DNA from 3 places in the Clostridium sp. JS66 genome. Region 3 is predicted to be linked to each of the others. Evidence: riboswitches for the same ligand, from Rfam matches in the RefSeq annotation. Region 3 holds a riboswitch; each other region holds the start of a gene.
The links. Region 3 has a riboswitch for glycine ahead of gcvT (glycine cleavage system aminomethyltransferase GcvT). Riboswitches for the same ligand answer to the same signal wherever they lie in the genome.
Positions count from the first base shown of each region.

Region 1: linked by a shared signal. The riboswitch ahead of gcvT (glycine cleavage system aminomethyltransferase GcvT) and the one ahead of gcvT (glycine cleavage system aminomethyltransferase GcvT) in region 3 are both predicted to bind glycine.
Region 2: linked by a shared signal. The riboswitch ahead of Q6H37_RS19845 (APC family permease) and the one ahead of gcvT (glycine cleavage system aminomethyltransferase GcvT) in region 3 are both predicted to bind glycine.

Region 1 covers NZ_CP131467.1:279,020-285,881, forward strand. Annotated here, with positions in the region: gene Q6H37_RS01360 (VanW family protein) at 1-24, shown strand, start outside; tRNA gene Q6H37_RS01365 (tRNA-Leu) at 184-265, shown strand; gene Q6H37_RS01370 (N-acetylmuramoyl-L-alanine amidase) at 453-1,199, shown strand; gene Q6H37_RS01375 (tRNA (cytidine(34)-2'-O)-methyltransferase) at 1,527-1,994, shown strand; gene Q6H37_RS01380 (DegV family protein) at 2,009-2,848, shown strand; glycine riboswitch at 2,966-3,067, shown strand; gene gcvT (glycine cleavage system aminomethyltransferase GcvT) at 3,194-4,306, shown strand; gene gcvH (glycine cleavage system protein GcvH) at 4,398-4,781, shown strand; gene gcvPA (aminomethyl-transferring glycine dehydrogenase subunit GcvPA) at 4,783-6,123, shown strand; gene gcvPB (aminomethyl-transferring glycine dehydrogenase subunit GcvPB) at 6,124-6,862, shown strand, end outside.
Region 2 covers NZ_CP131467.1:4,252,513-4,259,374, reverse strand. Annotated here, with positions in the region: gene Q6H37_RS19855 (transglutaminase domain-containing protein) at 1-194, opposite strand, end outside; gene Q6H37_RS19850 (3'-5' exonuclease) at 392-2,980, shown strand; gene Q6H37_RS19845 (APC family permease) at 3,057-4,394, opposite strand; glycine riboswitch at 4,825-4,923, opposite strand; gene rd (rubredoxin) at 5,050-5,211, opposite strand; gene Q6H37_RS19835 (beta-L-arabinofuranosidase domain-containing protein) at 5,564-6,862, shown strand, end outside.
Region 3 covers NZ_CP131467.1:667,063-673,924, forward strand. Annotated here, with positions in the region: gene Q6H37_RS03000 (metal ABC transporter substrate-binding protein) at 1-613, opposite strand, end outside; glycine riboswitch at 1,002-1,100, shown strand; gene gcvT (glycine cleavage system aminomethyltransferase GcvT) at 1,243-2,322, shown strand; gene Q6H37_RS03010 (hypothetical protein) at 2,413-2,844, opposite strand; gene Q6H37_RS03015 (cell wall hydrolase) at 2,917-3,357, opposite strand; gene Q6H37_RS03020 (serine/threonine protein kinase) at 3,541-4,056, shown strand; gene Q6H37_RS03025 (methyl-accepting chemotaxis protein) at 4,225-5,388, shown strand; gene Q6H37_RS03030 (PAS domain S-box protein) at 5,462-6,862, opposite strand, start outside.

The DNA of each region.
Region 1 (6,862 bases), 390 kb from region 3:
GCACCAAGTGCTCCTAAAAATTAAAGGGTGTCACAAAATTATTTATGTAGCTATAAATAATTTTGTGACATTTTTAATTTATGAAATTTTTATAAGTGAAATACTTTTAATATAGTAGATGTTTTTAAATTGACATAAAATATTCATATATGGTAAAATGAGGTTGTTGTGTTAAAGTTATGAGCGGGTATGGCGAAATGGCAGACGCGCTAGATTCAGGTTCTAGTGAGAAATCATGCAGGTTCGAATCCTGTTACCCGCACCATAAAAAGTCTATGAATTAATTTCATAGGCTTTTATTTATGTTAACAATATTAAAAATTCAAATGATTTTAATATACTATAAGAGAAAAAATATGGAATAATTTTACAACAGATGGTATAATATAAATATTCAATTTGTAATTAAAAAATTAAATATATTATACAAAAAATTATAAGGAGATTAAAACATGAGAATTGCAAATAGAAAAAGATTCACATTTTCTTGTATTTTTTTTACCTTATCAATGTTATTATTTGGAAAAACTGTAATAAATATAAAACAAGATAAAGTGACACAAGTTCAACCTGTAGTAATGGCTGTAGATAAAAATGGAACAAAAAAATCAACTGATACTAAGGTAAATCAGAATATAAGCAAAGATGTAATAGTATTAGATGCAGGGCATGGTGGAATTGATAATGGTACAAGCTATAAAAATTTGTATGAAAAAAACTTAACCTTAAAAATGGTTAAATATGCGGAAGCGTATTTGAAAAGCAAAGGATATACAGTAGTTCTTACAAGAAATAAGGATGAACTTATACCTTTAAAGGAAATTGGAAGAAGAGTAAATGCATCATCTGGAACTGTATTTGTATCTATTCACGTAAATTCCATTAGTGATGCAAGCTTTAAAGGAATAACAACCTTGTATTATGATGTACAAGGTTATGAAAAGGATGAAAGAATAAAATTGGCAAATACTTTAGAGAAAGAAGCTGTAAAAAGTGATAACTGGGAAAGCAAGGGTATAAAAAAGCAGAATGTTGCAATATTGAGATATAGTAAAATACCTTGTGCTTTAGTAGAATGTGGCTTTATAACTAACAATGAAGATAGGGACAAGCTATCTAAAGATGAGGTTTTAAAAAGGTTATCTGAAAACATATCTAACGGTATAATAAAATATTTAAAGCAAAGTTCAGATTCATAAAAAGCTTTTAGAAAATGTTAACATAAAATGAAGTATTATATTTACACCTTTTTGTTCTTGTGTTATTATGAGATAATATATTTATGTAATTTATAATTGTATAAGGCTATTAAGCTTTAATTATTTAAACAAATTATAAAGTAATTTGTAATTAATATTGGATAGTAGAGAAATTAATAAGTCTAGGATGACTTTTCTAACTATCCACTATTTGTTTTCAACTAAAAAAATTTTATAACTTTAAAAGTGAAAGGTAGGTGTAAGCCCAATTTGCAGCTTAGAGTAAATATAACTTAAATCATGCTGTATAAAAAGTTGGGTGATGTTTTGAATTTAAATATAGTACTATTTCAACCAGAAATACCACAAAATACAGGTAATATAGCAAGAACTTGTGTACTTACAAATTGTAAACTTCATTTGATAAAACCTTTAGGTTTTAGTTTAGATGAAAAACATTTAAGAAGAGCAGGATTGGATTATTGGAAATACCTAGATCTTGAAGTTTATGAATCATATGAAGAATTAAGAGAAAAATATAAGGATTCAACTTTCTATTTTTCTACTACACATGGTGATAATTTCTATCATGAAGTAGAATTTAAAGAAGGGGATTTTATTGTATTTGGCAGAGAGTCTTGTGGACTTCCAGATAGTGTAAGAAAAAGTGATCCCAAAAGATGTATAAGAGTACCTATGATAAATACTACAACTCGATCATTAAATTTATCTAATACAGTAGCTATTGTTGCATATGAGGCATTAAGACAGATGGATTTTCCAACCATGAAGTAGGAGGAAGTTAAGGTATGGAAAAAATAAAGATAATAACGGATAGTACATCAGATCTGCCATTAAATATAGTAGAAAAATATGATATTGAAGTACTTCCACTCCTTGTTAGTTTTGGTGAAGAAACTTACCAAGATGGTGTAGGCATAAATTTACATACACTGTTATCTAAAATGGATGGAAATAAAGATTTTCCAACAACAGCACAGGTAAATCCACAAAGATTTATGGAATGTTATAAAAAGTATCTTGATCAAGGATATAAGATAGTATCCATACATATCTCATCAAAGTTAAGTGGTACGTATCAATCAGCTTGTATAGCTAAAGATACATTAGAAACAGAAGATATAGTAGTAATAGATAGTTTTAATGTTACATCAGGTCTTGGAATTTTAGCTATGAAGTCAGCCGAATTAAAAGAAAAAGGTTTAGGAATATATGATATAGAAACAGAAATTAAAAATTTAATTCCCCATGTAAAAAGCGTATTGGCATTTGGAACAATGGACAATCTGATTAAAGGTGGTAGAATATCTAAAACTGCAGGGACCATAGCAAATATTTTGGGGATAAAACCCATAATTTCTATAGAAAATGGAGAATTGATTGTAATAGATAAGGTAAGAGGAAGTAAAAAAGCTATAAGAGTTATACTAGATTATTTAGATAAAAAAGGTATAAAGCAGGGGGAAACCTCTGTACTTTTGCATGTAGAAAATAAAGATATTTTAGATAACTTAAGAGAAGATTTGAAAGAAAAAAATAATAAGTTCATTGAATGTGAAGTAGGATGTGTAGTTGGAGTATATGCAGGAGCAGGTGCTTGTGGTGTATTTTTCATAGAAGGTTTTTAATTAAAAAACTAAACTTCAAATTTATAACAAATAAGTTAAAAAGTATTGAAAAAAATGCAGTTGTATAATATAATGTAATAGAACTTATAAAATTTAATTATAATTAAATAAAGACAGATGAAAGTATAAAGAGATATCCTTGAATGGGTAGCCGTCGGGGAAATATAAAAAAGAAGTATTTTTATAAAAACTCTCAGGCAAAGGGATTTATACTGGATGGAACTCTGAATAGTGAGTATATATTTTCCTAAGATTGTATTACATAGCTAACAGTGTTAAACAGAGACATGATGATAGAAGTATCGTTATGTCTTTTTTTATATATAATTCAAGGAGGGATTAATTATGGGAGATTTGAAAAAAACACCATTGTTTGATGTCTATCCAAGGTATGGAGGCAAAATTATAGATTTTGCAGGATGGGCACTTCCAGTTCAGTATCAAGGTATAATTGTTGAACATGAAGCAGTACGCAATTCAGCAGGTATTTTTGATGTATCACACATGGGAGAAGTAGAAGTTAAGGGGAAAGATGCTTTAAAATTTGTACAAAACATAATCACTAATGATGCTTCTACATTGGAGAATAATCAGGCACTTTATAGTCCAATGTGTTATGAAAATGGGGGAACAGTAGATGACATACTTGTGTATAAATATGCTGATGATTATTTTTATTTAGTTATTAATGCAGGAAATATAGATAAAGATTTTAAATGGATGATGGATCATAAAGATAATTTATATGTAGATATTACAAACATATCTCCAGATATTTGTGAATTCGCTATTCAAGGGCCAAAAGCGCAGATGATATTACAGAAGGTTGTAAATATAGATTTAGAAAATATAAAGTTTTTTTACTGTGAAAGAAATGTAAAAGTTAATAATGTTGATTGCATGATATCAAGAACAGGTTATACAGGCGAAGATGGTTTTGAAATATTTTGTAATGCTAAAGATGGGGAAAGCACATGGGTTAAACTTCTAGAGGTTGGAAAAGATGATGGCCTAATACCTGTGGGGCTTGGTTGTAGAGATACTTTAAGATTTGAAGCATGTTTACCTTTGTATGGCAATGAGCTTACTGAAGATATAAGTCCTTTGGAAGCAGGAATTGGTACTTTTATAAAGTTAAATAAGGATAAATTTATAGGCAAGGAAGCATTGATGAAACAGAAATCCCAAGGGTTGAAAAGAAAAATTGTGGGATTTGAAATGAAGGACAGAGGAATTCCAAGGCATGGATATAAGGTTCAAGTGAACGGTGAAGAAATTGGTTTTGTCACTACAGGATATAAATCACCATCTTTAAATAAAAATATAGGTCTTGCTCTTATAAAAGCAGATTATGCAGGTTTGGGAAAAGAAATAGAAATTATTATTAGAAACAAAGGAGCTAAGGCTGAAATAATAGATAAAAAGTTTTATAAAAAAAATTATAAAAAACAGTTGTAAAATATAAAACCTTTTTATATTTATTTGAATTAAGCAGCAAAATTAATGTTTTATCAAATAAAAAATAAAGTGTTAATGAGGGGGAATAAAAATGAAATTATTAGAAAACTTAAAGTACACTAAAGATCATGAATGGGTAAAGGTTGAAGGAGATAAGGCTTATATAGGTATTACAGATTTTGCACAACATTCTTTAGGAGATATTGTATTTGTTGAACTTCCAGAGGTGGATTCTGAATTTAATGCAGAAGAAGCTTTTGGAGTAGTTGAATCTGTAAAGGCAGCATCAGACATATATATGCCTATAAGTGGAAAAATAGTTAAAGTAAATGAAGACTTAGTTGATTCACCTGAATTAGTAAATGAAGACCCTTATGAGAACTGGATAATAATGATTAGTATTTCAGATACAGCACAGCTAAATGATTTATTGGACAGCAAGACTTATGAAGATTTGTGTGGTAAGGAGGAATAATATGTTTCCATATATACCTGTAACTCCTGAAGATGAAAAGAAAATGTTAGATAGTATTGGCTTAAATTCATTAGATGACCTTTTTTCAGATATTCCAGAAAGTATAAAACTTAAAAGAGCTTTAAATTTACCAGAGGGATTGTCAGAATTAGAACTTTCAAAATATCTAGATACTTTGGCTGATAAAAACTTAAGCGCAAATGAACTTACCTGCTTTTTAGGTGCAGGTGCTTATGATCATTATATTCCAGCTTTAATTAAACATATAGTTTCCAAATCAGAATTTTATACTGCATATACACCTTATCAGGCAGAAATAAGCCAAGGAACATTACAGTGCATATTTGAATATCAAAGTATGATTTGTGAACTTACAGGACTTGATGCTGCTAATGCTTCTATGTATGATGGAGCAACTGCTTGTACAGAGGCAGCTTTAATGGCAGTTGATAGCACAAGGAAGAGGAAAATATTAGTATCCAAGACTGTTCATCCAGAAACTATAAAGGTATTAGAAACTTATACAAAATTTAAAGATATAGAATTAATGGAAATAGATATAGCAGATGGAGTTACTGATTTAGAAAAATTAACATCAGCTATTGACAATAAAACAGCAGGAGTTATATTACAAAATCCTAATTTCTTTGGAATAATAGAGGATGTTAAGGAAGTAGAAAAAATTACTCACGACAATAAGGCATTACTTATTATGAGTGTGGACCCTATATCCCTTGGCATATTGAAATCTCCAGGAGAATTAGGTGCGGATATAGCAGTTGGTGAAGGACAAAGTTTAGGAAACAATATGAGTTTTGGAGGTCCATATGTTGGCTTTATGGCAACTAAAGCAAAGCTTATGCGTAAAATGCCAGGAAGAATAGTAGGACAAACTGAAGATTTAGATGGAAAAAGAGGTTTTGTTTTAACTTTGCAAGCAAGGGAACAGCATATAAGAAGGGAAAAAGCAACTTCTAATATATGTTCAAATGAAGCTTTAAATGCCTTGACTGCGGCAATATATCTTACTACCATGGGTAAAAAAGGAATCAAGGAAGTAGCTTATCAAAGTACACAAAAAGCTCATTATGCCTTTAATAAAATCACTAAATCAGGAAAGTTTAAACCTCTATTTAATAAACCTTTCTTTAAGGAATTTGCAGTAGTAAGTGAAAAGGAACCAGCAATTATAAATGATGAATTACTGAAAAATAAAATACTTGGAGGTTATCCTTTAGGTAAAAGTTATGCTTCCTATAAAAATGCACTGCTTTTCTGTGTAACAGAAAAAAGGACAGCTCAGGAGATTGATAAATTAGTAAGTGTAATGGAGGGAGTATAAATGAAAGAATATAATAAATTGATTTTTGAAGTTTCAAAGCCAGGAAGAGTGGCTTATACACTTCCTAAATGTGATGTAGAATGTGAAGTTGTTGAAAATTTAATTCCTAAAGATATGCTAAAGACTAGTGAGGTGGAACTTCCAGAGGTTAGTGAACCAGATGTAATAAGACATTTTACACTTCTTGCAAATAAGAATTATGGAGTAGATAATGGTTTTTATCCTTTAGGCTCTTGTACCATGAAATACAATCCTAAAATAAATGAAGATATAGCTTCCAACCCACAGTTTTTAAACATTCATCCATATCAAAGTGAAGATACTGTACAAGGAGCACTTGAAATAATGTATGATTTGAGCAGTAAACTTTCAGAAATATCTGGTATGGATTATGTTACACTTCAGCCAGCAGCAGGTGCTCATGGAGAACTTACAGGACTTATGATAATTAAATCTTATCATAGAAAAAGAGGAGATTTGAAAAGAACAAAAATCATAGTTCCGGATTCTGCCCATGGAACAAATCCTGCCAGTGCCAATGTAGCTGGTTTCACTATAGTTGAAGTAAAATCTGATAAAAAAGGACTTGTGGATATAGAATCTTTAAAATCTGTATTGAATGATGAAATAGCAGGGTTAATGTTAACAAATCCAAATACATTAGGTCTTTTTGATTCGAATATTAAATTGATATCAGATATGGTACATGAAGCTGGAGGTCTTGTTTACTACGATGGTG
Region 2 (6,862 bases), 2.7 Mb from region 3:
AAAGTTTTTTTATCTTTTGATATGTTACTTTCATTGAAATATTTTTTATTTATATCATTTACTTCAGTACTATAACTATAATGTTCAGTTATGTTTTTGGTTTCAGATGCTTGTACAAAAGTAGGTGAAAGAATAATAAAAAATATAATTAGTATGCTATATGATAATTTAGTACTTATTTTCAATAATGACACTCCTTTTGATATCAAGTAAATACGATACAATTAATTATATCATATAACTTACTTTAATTGATAAATTATATATAGATGTAAAATTATGTTTGAAAGTTAAGTGAATAATTTACTATTGAATATTAGACAGGATATCTAGAAAAAACAGCAAATAAATAGTAACATAGTACTTGTAAAGAAATTGGGGGGATAAAGCTATGAGTATGAATGAGCAGCAGGAGTTGTTGATAAATGAGCTTGAAAGAAATGTTATATTACTTGCATCAGCAGGTACTGGCAAAACAGAAACTTTGTCCAAAAGAGTTGCAAATATAATTGACAAGGGGAAGGCTGAGCCTTCAGAAATATTGTGTATTACTTTTACTAATAAAGCCTGTAAGGAAATGAAAGAAAGAATTGAAGGCATAGTAGGTGCTTCAGCAAAAGACATTACAGTAAAAACATTCCACAGCTTTTGCTTTGATGTAATTAAGCAGGAAGCTAAAAAAGGAACGGATGTGTTTACTGACTTTACAATTTTTGATGAGGAAGATTGTAGAGAGCTTATAAAATACTGTAATTATTTTGATTTTTCAGTTTCAACATTGCAAAAGTTTATTGACACTGTAAAATTGACCATTGCAAAAAATAATATTTATAGTAATGATATTATGGAAGATTGCAGCAGGGCTGTCAGTGCTGTTTTTAAAACAAATGAGGATAAAATAAATCAAATATGTACTGAAAAAGGTAATTTGAATTATAGATTAAAAGAAATCTTAAGGGATAAAGGAAGCATTTTTGTTAATTCTTATAATTCATTACTTTATCATAATCATGGTCTTGATTTTGCAGACTTAATAATTAAAGCTAAAGAGTTATTTAATAACCTAGAAGTAGTTAATTCCTATATAAATAGATACAAATACATAAATATAGATGAAGTTCAAGACACAAGTACGCTGGAGTATTCAATAATAGAAAAATTGTTTAAAGGAAACAACGTTCTAATATGTGGAGATAAATTTCAGACAATTTATGGTTGGAGAGGTTCTGAGCCTAATAGGATATTTAAAAGCTTTAAGGAAAATTATGATCCAAAAGAAATCATATTCACTATAAATTACAGAGCTACAAAAAATTTAACAGAAGCTTCGCTAAAATATCTTGAAAATGCATTTCCAATAGATATGAAGGATACCTATAAAGAAGGTATTGAGTCCGAATCAAAGGATGCTGGAGATAAGATTTCATTAAAGATAGCAGATAATTTAAGAGAAGAAGCCAGATTTATATATAATGAGGTAATAAATTTAGAAAGAAAAAGTGGAAGTGCAGATAATATATGTATGCTTACAAGAGATAATAGATATAATATAAATTTAAGTGAACAATTAAAAAGTATTATGAAACCTGAAGCTGTAAATTTTGAATTTATTTTAGTGGATCAATTTAAATTTTTTAGAAGACAGGAAATAAAGGATGTAATAGCTTTTTTAAAGCTCATTGCAAATAGATATGATTCTATAAGTTTAAAGAGAATAGTGAAGAGACTTCCAACAGGTATAGGGGATAAGACCTTTGAAGCCATTGAATCGGAAAAATACAAAAATTTAGGTATATCCTTATCAGATTTTATAGATGACAATGTGTTCAAATACGGGGATAAATATTCACTGCTTATAGATGAATTTCAGAAGGATAATATTATAGTATTTGATGTGGAGAGTACAGGAGTTGATGTAACTGAAGATGAGATTATTCAAATTGCAGCTATTAAGGTGAATAAAAATGGACAAGTAACAGAGAAATTTGAAAGATTTCTTAAGAATAATAAATCAGTCAAGAATTCAGAGCATGTTCATGGTTTTAGTGATGAATTTTTAAAGAAAAATGGCGAAGATAAAAATACTGTTTTAAAAGAGTTTGTCAAGTTTTCAGAAGGTTTAGTGATAGTTGGACATAATGTTCAGTATGATATTAATATATTGACTAGTGAACTTCGAAGAGCTGGATTGGGCAAGCCTAAATTTAAGGCTTTTTATGATACATTAGATATTTACAGAAGATTTTATCCAAATTTGAGAAATCATAAGCTTGAAACTTTAAGTCATATATTTGAAACCGAAAACAAACCAAGTCATGATGCGATGGATGATATACAAGCTACTAAGGATATTCTTGTAAGAGCCATTGAGGATGATATTATACCTACTTCAATGGAGAGAATAGCTTGTATGTCAAAATATTTAAAAGCATTTAACAATATATCTGACAAATTGAATAACCTTTTTAAAGAAGCAGAAGGAAGCAGACCTCATGATATTGTAAATAAAATTGTAAATGGCTTTAGCTTGAAAACTTTATATACTGGTGATGAAGGTAGGGAAAAGATTGAAAGGCTTAGAGATTTTTATGTACTTTTGAGGGAACTTGATAATAAAAATAAAAACAGCAGAGATTCCTTATTGGATATTATCAGAATAACTTCTCTTTCCAATGGTGAATTGGAGTCACTTGTTGTAAACAGAACTAAAAAGCCTAGAATACCAATAATAACAGTTCACCAGGCAAAAGGTTTAGAATATGAAACTGTATTTATTTCAGGTGTACAGCAAAATACATTTCCATCATATATGTCAATAAAATCAAATAACCTGGAAGAGGAAAAGAGAACCTTTTATGTGGCCATGACAAGAGCTAAAAGACATCTTTACATTACCTGCAATACTGATGGAAGATATAAAAGAACAACGAAAAGTGAGTTTATAGATTTTATACCATCAAGTTATATAAATATAGTATAAAATTTTAACTTAGTATAATAAAAATAATGCGGAGCAAAGCTTCGCATTATTTTTGTTATATTAAGTTAAAATTGAGTTATGCAATATTATCATCTGATTTTTTAAATTTATTCTTTCTAGACAAATATACAGGATAACCTATTATAGTAAGCACAATACCTATTCCAGCATTCATTGGTTGAGTGAATAAAGTGTTTAATATTATATAAGCTCCTCCTAAGATAGCTATAGCTGGTATTATAGGATATAATGGTACCTTGTATGGTCTTGGAAGATCTGGTTTGTTTTTTCTAAGTACAAACACTGCAAGGAATGTCATAACATAGAAAATCCATATTACAAAAATTAAAAGGTCTGTTAATTGATCGAATTTACCTGAAAATACTAATAGTATTGATATAATAGTTAATAATATACCTGAATTTATTGGTGTTTTAAATGAAGGATGTAATTTTGCGAGCCAAGCACTTCCTGGCAACTTATTTTCTACAGCCATTGCATATGGAATTCTCATTCCTGTTAATATATATCCATTTAATGCTCCAAATATAGAAATTAGTATACCTACAGTTATAAGCTTACCGCCTGCTGGTCCAAAGATTATAGTTGCAACATCAGCTGCTGGTGTTTTTGTTCCTGCAAGAGCAGTTGCTGGTAATACAAAAAGATATGCTACATTTATTAATAAATAAACTGCCATAACTAATGATAATCCACCAACAATTGCTTTAGGTAAATCTTTACCTGGATTTTTCATTTCTCCTGATATAGCTCCAACATTTATCCAACCATCATAAGCAAACATTGTAGCTACCAAGGCTGAACCAAGACTTGTGCCTATAGGGTGATTAACAGCTGTCATTGGGAATAATCTTGCTGCACCACCACCACCTTTCATGAGTCCAACTACTATAATTGCAAACAGTGGTATCAATTTACAAACTGTAGCTACAGTTTGAATAGCTCCACCTGTTTTTGATCCCAATGAATTCATACATGTTAAAAATATTATAACTATAATTGCTATTATGTTTAACATTGGGTCGCTTAAACCTAATAATGATATAACCTGTGTGGAAAATATTATGGCAAGTGCAGCTATATTAGCTGGAAAATATATAACCGTTTGAGCCCAACCTAAAAGATATCCCCAAACATCTCCATAAGTTTCCTCTAAGTATGCTACCATACCACCTGTTCTAGGTATTGCTGCAGATATTTCAGCAGCTGTAAGTCCGCCTGCTATAGATATAATTCCGCCTAAAATCCAAGCCATCATGCCTAATCCTGGTGCTCCAGTTGATGAAAATACCGCCCTAGGCTTAAAGAATACACCTGAACCGATAACCATACCGATAACGATTGCAAGAGCAGGAACGAGACCGATTTCCTTTTTTAATTCGCTTTTGTTCATTTTTACATTACCTCCTCAGAAAGTTTAGATTGTGATAATCTCTTATCACGATAAAATATTAACATTGTTTTTTCCTTGACTTAAGATGGATTCTATAATAATGTCTAAATTCTATATGAATTATTAAAAAATATAGATGATTTAGATAATATATTTATTATTTTTCCATTTAATTGAATTGATTTTAATTTTTATTTATTTAATCATCTTAATATAACAAGGTAAAACAATTTGGATAACTTGTTTGGTTTCATTGCTTAGTTTACTCTAGTTTTATATTGTGTATTCATTCAACATTAATAATTTTCAACAATAAAAAAGGACATGAGAGCAAAACTGCCACACATGTCCTCTGTATCTTTACCTGAGAGCTTCGATAATTAATTACCTTACACCATGGGTTCTGTTTAAAACAGTATCTTCAGAGGTTCGTCTTATATCGCTCCTGGTACCTGAAAGTTTCTGATATAGCTGTGGAACTATAACATTGCTTCTTCGGTTAACAAATGTTATCTCACGATATAATCATCCAATCTATATTAATTTATCGTAATTATATCATCAATTCAAACAATTTGCAATGTTTTTATTTATGATCACAATTGATTCTATCTAAAAAATTATTATCATATTTTTTTCTCATTTATCAGTTTTTTTATTCAGTAGTTTCAAATTGATCTTTGCCTACACCGCATAATGGACATACCCAATCTTCAGGAATATCTTCAAAAGATGTTCCTGGAGCTACTCCATTATCAGGATCACCTTGTTCAGGATCATAAATATATCCACATACAACACATACATATTTTTGCATAAAAATACCTCCTTGTTTAATTTGTAATATTAACAGTGTTTCACAATTGGGCAAAACAATACAATAAATTTGATAGTTTATTGAAAAATTATTTTACCGGATATGAATTTTTAATTATGATTTAAAGCTGCAAACTAATTTACAAAATTTAGAAAAAATTGAAAAATATAAAAAATAACTGAAAATTACAAATACTCGCACTGGAATAAAGTGTAAAATAAAGAGAATTACGACTTTATTATTTGCAGAGAAGTTAAATGATTTGTTTTTATAGATGATATAGATTAACTTTTAGAAGCAATAGCTTCTAGATTTGATAAAAAGCAAATTTTAAATTGTAGGGGGGATTTCTATGAACAAGAAAACTATTTCAGTACTTATATGCTTTGCAATGTGCATGGGTACATTACAGGGAGTTCCTTTAGAAAAAGTATCAGCAGCAAATGATATAAATATATCATTGGGACAGGATATAAGCACAAGCAAAGGTAAAACGCTCAACACATCAGTAAAAGAAGATACTGCAAGTATTGTGGCAAAATACAACTTTGATAATGCAAATGAAAACAAGATTTTAGATGCCTCTGGAAATGGCAACGATGCAACTTTAGTAGGTGGAACTAAATTAATTCCAGGCAAAAATGGAAATTCAGTAGAATTAAATGGAGATGATGGGTATGTTCAGTTACCAGATGGAATAGTAAAGGGACTTACGGATTTTACTATAACAACTTGGGTATATATGGAGAGTTCTCAAGGATATCAAAGAATATTTGATTTTGGCAATGATACAACTACAAATATGTTTCTAACTTCTTCAGGAGGAAATGCTGGAGCAAAGGGTCTTGCATTTTGTATAACAACTGGAGGGTCAAGCAAGGAGGAAAAAATCCAAAAGGGTACAGAGCTAGAAAGTGGAAAATGGGTACATGTAGCTCTTGTCGTTTCAGGTAATACAGGTACCTTGTATGAAAATGGTAAAAAGGTTGGAGAAAATACTAACATGACATTAAATCCTTCCAAGTTAGGAGTTACAACTAAAAATTACATTGGCAAAAGTCAATATGGAGATCCAAATTTCCATGGACAAGTTGATGATTTTTGCATTTATAACAGAGCTCTTAGTGGTGCTGAAATTGCTGGAATGCTTCAATTATCAGATAAGGATATTGTAGAAGACGATAAAGCTAGTATTAATATTAGTGATACTGCTGCATCGGATTTGGTACTACCAACAACTGGTCCTTCAGGGTCCAATATTTCATGGAAATCGGACAATGAAAATGCTATTAGCAATACCGGTAAGGTAACACCTCCATTATCAGGACAGTCAGATGTTAAAGTGAAGCTTATAGCAACTATAACTAAAGGAAGTGAAAGTGATACTAGAGAATTTAATGTTATTGTTAAAGCAGGTTTGTCAGATGAAGAATGTGTAAGGAAAGATAAAGAAGCTATTTATATAGGAAATATATTTACAATAGATTCAGATTTAAAATTACCAGCAACAGGTGCCAATGGTTCAACAATTACTTGGGAATCAAAGAATACAAGTGTTATAACCAATGATGGAAAAGTTATAAGACCAGAGGCTGGCAGTGGTAATGTAAACGTTATATTGATAGCTACTATAAGTAAAGGTTCAGTAAAA
Region 3 (6,862 bases):
CTGTGACAAAGTTTTTGTTTTGTAAAGTACTAAATTTGCTATTGTAATTTTTATAAAGTTGTTCAAGTTTATTATAAAAGTCTAAATAATTTTTTTCAAAATAATCTTTATTTGAAGGGTCTGCTTTTACGAATGCATCTTTTATATTTTTAGCTTCATTTTCTGCACCTTTTAGGCTCATCCATAAATGAGGATCATATTTTTCATTACTTTTAGATGATTCAGCATCTATAGTTGTTATAGGAGTAGAACCATTTGATGCATTTACAACTATAAGATTTTTATTATTTACAGCTTTTAATGTTTCATCTGACCAAGGTTCCATGCCAAAACCGTTATATATAAATATTTTAGCATCACTCAATGCTTTTAAATCTTTTGTTTTTGGCTCAAAGTCATGTGCTTCAGTTCCACTGGGTATTATAGTTTCAATTTCAACTTTATCTTTACCTACTGCTTCTGCAAATTCTCGTATAGCATTAAAGGAAACTACTACTTTTAGCTTATTATTTTGTGAAGTGTTGTTTGTAGGTGAAGTTTGTTTATTGCTGCAGGATGAAAATGTAAGTACCATACAGAATATAGCAGATAGCAAAATTAACTTTTTCAACATTATGTATCACTCCTCATAAAAATAAATGCAAATAATTTGCATTTAAATATAAAATTATAATATAACTATATTAATTAATTGTCAATGTATTCAATAATTATACTAAAAGTAAGCAAAAAATTAATTATGCTCTATTTATAATGTTTATACAATTAAAAATTTATTTCACTAATATAAAATTGCTTAAAACAATTATGTACAATGTATAGTTTTTCATAGAATTTGTATATTACATACATAATTAAGTTCTAATTTTTAAGGTATGTTATGCTTAAATAGAGTATTTATAAATATAGCTAAAATTTTATAATTTATTCATAAAAATGGGTTAAAAATGAATTAGAAAAGTGTTATAATGAGTTACATAATAAAAACCTATATAAATCGGATGAAAATAATGTGAGATAACTTTTGTTAACCGAAGAAGCAATATTAAAACACCACAAGTTTAATAGAAACTTTCAGGTAAATGTAACATTATAGGACGAAACTCTGAAATTCTATTTTTAACTATGTTTAAATTTAAATGTAGAAGTTTTTAAATAGAATAACAGAGGATCATGTGGGCATTTATAAGGATATGTCCAATGGTCCTTTTTTTATTATATGAATACATAGGAGGTAACAGTATGGAAGCATTAAAGAAAACTCCACTATATAATGTTTATGAAGAATATGGTGGAAAGATAGGCAAAATTGCAGGCTGGGCTTTACCTATGCAATTTGAAGGAGTAGTAGAAGAATATAAGGCCGTAAGAAAAAAAGCAGGATTATTTGATATTTCGCATGTAGGAAAAATTCAAATAAAAGGTAAGGATGCCTTTCACTTTATTCAAAACTTGGTAACTAATGATATTGAAAATTTAGAAGAAAATAGAGCTATGTATACTCTTATGTGCTACCCTTATGGGGCAGTTATTGAGATAGTACTATTATATAAATTAAATGAAAATGATTATTTAATTACTATTAATTCGGGAAATGTAAAAAGAATTTTTAAATGGCTTATAAATAAAAAAAATAAGCATGATGTAAGTATTATTAATATTTCAAATGAAATTTGTGAACTTGCATTGCAAGGTCCTAAGTCAGAGACTATACTACAAAAATTAACAGATATAGACCTTAAAGAAATTAAATATTTGAGTTTTAAGAAAGATGTAAGTATTTGTGGGACAAAGTGTTTGCTTTCTAGAACTGGTTATACAGGAGAAGATGGATTTGAGATTTATATCCTGCCCAAAGACTTAAAATTACTTTGGAATAGTATATTGAAGGCAGGAAGGGAAGAAGGTATAAAGCCTGCAGGCTTATCCGTAAGGGATGCATTAAGGTTAGATTCTAATTTACCTCCTTTTGGAGATGAACTTTTGGAAGATATAACTCCATTTGAAGCTGGATTGAAAACTTATGTTAATTTAAGAAAGAGTGACTTTATTGGGAAGAATGCATTAAAAAAAGAAAGTGAAAAGGGAATTAAAAGAAAGATTGTAAAATTTGAAACAGGGGATAAATGCACCAATGAAATTTCTGGTTCTAATGTTATTTTTAATGGCGAAAAAGTAGGTATAGTGGCCACAGAACATTTTTCACCTAAAAAGAAAAAAAATATGGGACTAGCACTAGTAGATCTAAAATATTCAAAGTTAGGAACTACAATATTTATTAAAAATATGAATGATTTAGTTAAAGCTAAGGTAACAAGATAAATTTATTAGTTATTTTATTATAAGATTACAATAGACTTTAAATGGAATTTAAAAATTGCATTTAAAGTCTATGTATTTTTGCTGGATATTTTAAGGAAATATATTTACAAATTTAATTGAATATATATCACATAGTACTTTTATGTTTGTTTCTGTTTCTCTAAGAATTACATAGCTGATTCCAACATCTGTTAAAATTCCTTCTCTATCTTGTACTATATTAGTTCCAATCAAGAAAAATATTCGAACCCTTTTACCTATTTGTGTTCTTAAGTACCCTTGTGTATATTGAATATCTTGAGCTATTGGCGAACCAGGAGCTTGCTCAAATCCTTGATCTTGCATGATTGGCTGCTGCTGAGGCTGTTGTTGAGGTTGTTGTTGAGGTTGTTGTTGAGGCTGCTGTTGTTCTTCTTGGAATTGAGGAACTGGTTGCTTTTTCTGACGAGAGTTGAGAATATTAGGAGAATCATAGTCTATTGTGTAAGGATTAAAGCAATTAAAACAACATTGAGGAAACATAAATAAACCTCCTTGCATAAAATTTTTTATTTTATTATTTATGAAAAACTTTATTAAGCATATGGTTTAATTTTAGGTTTTGGCATAGAGTGCAGTTGGATTATAGAAACAATGTTTCACTACTTTTATTTGAAAACTACCACTTCCGTTATATGGAAAAGTGTATGGACAAGGAGCAAATGGATTAAAATACCATAGCGAATAACCTATTGGAAATAATCTATTTCCTGCTAATGCCCAATCTGCAATATCATAGTGAATTTGTTCCGGTGGATTTGCCCAAATTGTCTGAGGATTAGCTACACCGCCTAAAACTGAGCGCATGCAATCATATTGTCCCTTTTGATAAATTATTTTTCTAATATCCCCTTGACCAATTTTATGGTACTCACCATATGGAACTCTTACTCTATTCATAATAGAAGTAGCAACGGCTTTCATTCCGTTTTCGCCTTCTCCACCAGATTCACATTTAATTAGTCTTGCTAACAATTCTCTATTTGAATAAGCCATATATTAGTCACCTCGATTATTCTCACTATAATAATAGTTTATTCACACATGTGGTAAATGTTACAATTTTAATAAGATTATTATATTTTTAATTATCAGGGTAATTAAGTACATTTCTTGCATTAAATAAATATATTAATAAAAGAAGATGATGAAATTTTGGGAAGAGGGGAGAAAACAACTATGAGTTATATTGATGTGAGTAAATATAAATATTTAGGACACGGGAAGAATGGAAAAGTGTACTTAATGCCTGATGGAAAAGCAATAAAGATATGTAAAAGGGAAGATAGGTGTTTGGAAGAATACAAAGTTTTAAAAATAGCTGAAGGAAGCAGTTATTTTCCAAAAGTATATGAAATAAAAGGAAAAGTTATGATAAGGGAATATATAGATGGATATGATTTAAATACTTATATAAAAAAATACGGACTAAGCAAAAATTTAGTATTGAATTTAATAGGAATGGTTGAAGAATTTGAAAAGCTTGGATTTAAGAGATTAGATATGAGAGGAATTCATATATATGTAACTAAAAATGAAAAAGTAAAGGTTATAGATCCTTCTATGCAGCTTATAAAGACAGTAAAATACCCTGAGCTTATGCTAAGAGATTTAAAAAATTTAGGCGTGATAGATAAATTCTATAGTGTTTTAAAAGATGAAAGACCTGATTTGTATAAGAAGTGGAATAGATAGCTTTATATATAATCTCTGTTTTCAATAAAAGACTTGTTAATACAAAATAATTTGAATTTAGTGAGTATTAAAGTTTCACATATTAAAATTAGTGAATTTTATGAAATTTTATTCAAATTATGTTATTATTAACTTGGATTATTATAGGGGGATATGGGAGATGGTAAAATGAAAATACTTTTGTTTCTTATGGCTTTTCTCGTAATTCAGTGCATAATTTTTATGCTGCTTTATAATAAAATTATAAAGCCATTAAAGATAGCAACAGAAATTATTAACATGACTGCTGATTTAGATTTAACAGTTCAAGAAAAAACTAATGAATTTCAGTTTTTACTGAATGGCAAAAGTAAAATTAGCAATATGGTAAAATCTGTTTGTAATTTAAGGGAACAGCTTAGGAGTATAGCTAAAATTATTAAGGAAAATTCAAAGGATATTTCAGAATATTATAATGGAGTTTATATATCAACTGAAGAAGCAGTGTCTTCAATTGAAAATTTAACTGCCACAATGGAAGAGCTGTCAAAAAGGTCAGTGGAAGAAGCAAAGAGTTCTGAGAGTGGGAATGAAAAATTATTAAGTCTGGCTGAGGAAATAAAAATAGCAGTGCAAGGATCTGATAGGGTTATAAAATTATCTAAGGCAACTCAAAAAATTAATTTAATGGGCATGGAAGCAATGAAGAAGCTTATAGAAAAATTTGAAATAAATAATAGCAGCGTAAAAAAAATATCTAACAATGTGGATTATTTATCTAATAAGTCAGGTGATATTGGTGAAATTGTTAATGCTATAGAATCAATTGCAAGTCAAACTAATCTTTTAGCACTTAATGCAGCTATAGAAGCAGCAAGAGCTGGTGAGGCTGGAAAAGGATTTGCCATAGTTGCAGATGAAATAAGAAAACTATCTGAAGAAACAACAAATTCTGCAAAACAAATAGAAAAAATAGTAAAAGATATACAAGGTGAGATAGAAAATACTAAATTGAATATGGAACATAGTAACAAGGCTACTGAAGAAGCTAATGCTGCTATGGTAGAAGCTGAAAAATCGCTTTTTTCAACTGGGAAAGCAGTTAAAAATACAATGAGGCAAGTAGAGTGCCAAGCATCAAGTATTAATAAAGTAGATGAAAATAAGGAAATAGCTATTAGTTCCATAAGAAATATAGCTGATATTACACAAAAATCAGCAGCATCAACACAAGAACTATCGGCTTCTATGGCAGAACAATATGAAGCTGTTGAAAAAGTATCTAAAAGCTTAGAAAAGCTTGATGAAATTTCATCAAAATTAAATAAGGTCACAGAAAAGTTTAAACTTTAATGACCCAACTTTAGCAGTTTAAAAATAATGCGACACAATTGTCCTATGAAAAAATTGTGTCGCAATGTGCTTCTTATGTTAGGTTATTGGATAGAAATTTATCTATTAATTTATAAAGTGTAGTATAGTCAATTGGTTTAGAAATATAATCGTCCATTCCTGCTGATAAAAATTTTTCTCTATCGCCTATCATAGCATAGGCTGTCATTGCTATAATTGGAATGTGATTTCCTGTATTTATTTCTATATTGCGAATGTTTTTGGTGGTGTTTAATCCATTTAAATTAGGCATTTGTATATCCATAAGGATTAAATCAATTTTTTTTATTTGTTTTAATAAGGTTAAAGCTTCAATGCCATCAAAAGCGGTAAAATAATTATAGCCTTTCTTACTTATTAGAGTAGAAATAAATCTTTGATTTATTTCGTTATCATCTACAATTAAAATATTCTTAGAGCTATTAACTTGTTTTATATTTGGTGTTATTTCTTTAATATATTTTACAGTACTTGCAATTTCATTATCATCTTCTAAAAAACATTTTGATGAATTTTCAGCTGGAAAAAATTCTGCGGTAAAGTAAAAACAACTTCCTTCATTATGCTTACTTGTTACCCATATATCGCCATTCATCATATTTACAAGGTGTTTAGATATTGAAAGTCCCAATCCAGTACCGCCATATTTTTTAGTGTACGAATCATCTATTTGACTAAAGGTTTTAAAAAGCCTGTCCATTTTATCTTCAGGAATTCCAATTCCAGTATCGCTAACAGAAAATTGAATTTTAATTTTATCTTTAGGTCCTTCAATTTTTTTTGCGCAGACCATTATATTTCCTCTGTCTGTAAACTTAATAGCATTGCTTAGTAAATTCATTAATATTTGGTCCAATTTTGAAGGATCACCTATAATATTACCTTCACTAATGTTAGGATCAATGAAATACATAACTTCAATAAACTTTTTATAAGCAAGAACAGAGATGTTTTTAACCATTTTTGAAATCCTTTCTTCAAGGTTAAAAGGTACTAAGTCAAGCTTGAACTTGCCGGATTCAATTTTAGATATATCTAAAATGTCATTTATTATATCTAGTAAGTGGCTTGAGGAAGATTTTACCATATTCAAATATTCTCTTTGTTCATTTGTCAATTCTGTCATCAAAGTTAAATCTGTCATACCCATTATTCCATTTATTGGAGTTCTTATTTCATGACTCATATTAGCTAAAAATCTACTTTTTTCAATATTAGCTTCTTCAGCTGCAATTTTAGCTTTTTTTAGTTCCTCTTCGCTTTCCATTCTCTTAGTTATATCTCTTCCAATAGAATAAATAAGGCTATATTCTTTTATTACGAATGAATTCCATTCAATCCACTTATAGGTTCCGTTTTTACAAATATATCTATTTTTGAATATGTGTCTACCATATTTTAATAAATATGAAAAATCGTTTACACAACCTTGAAT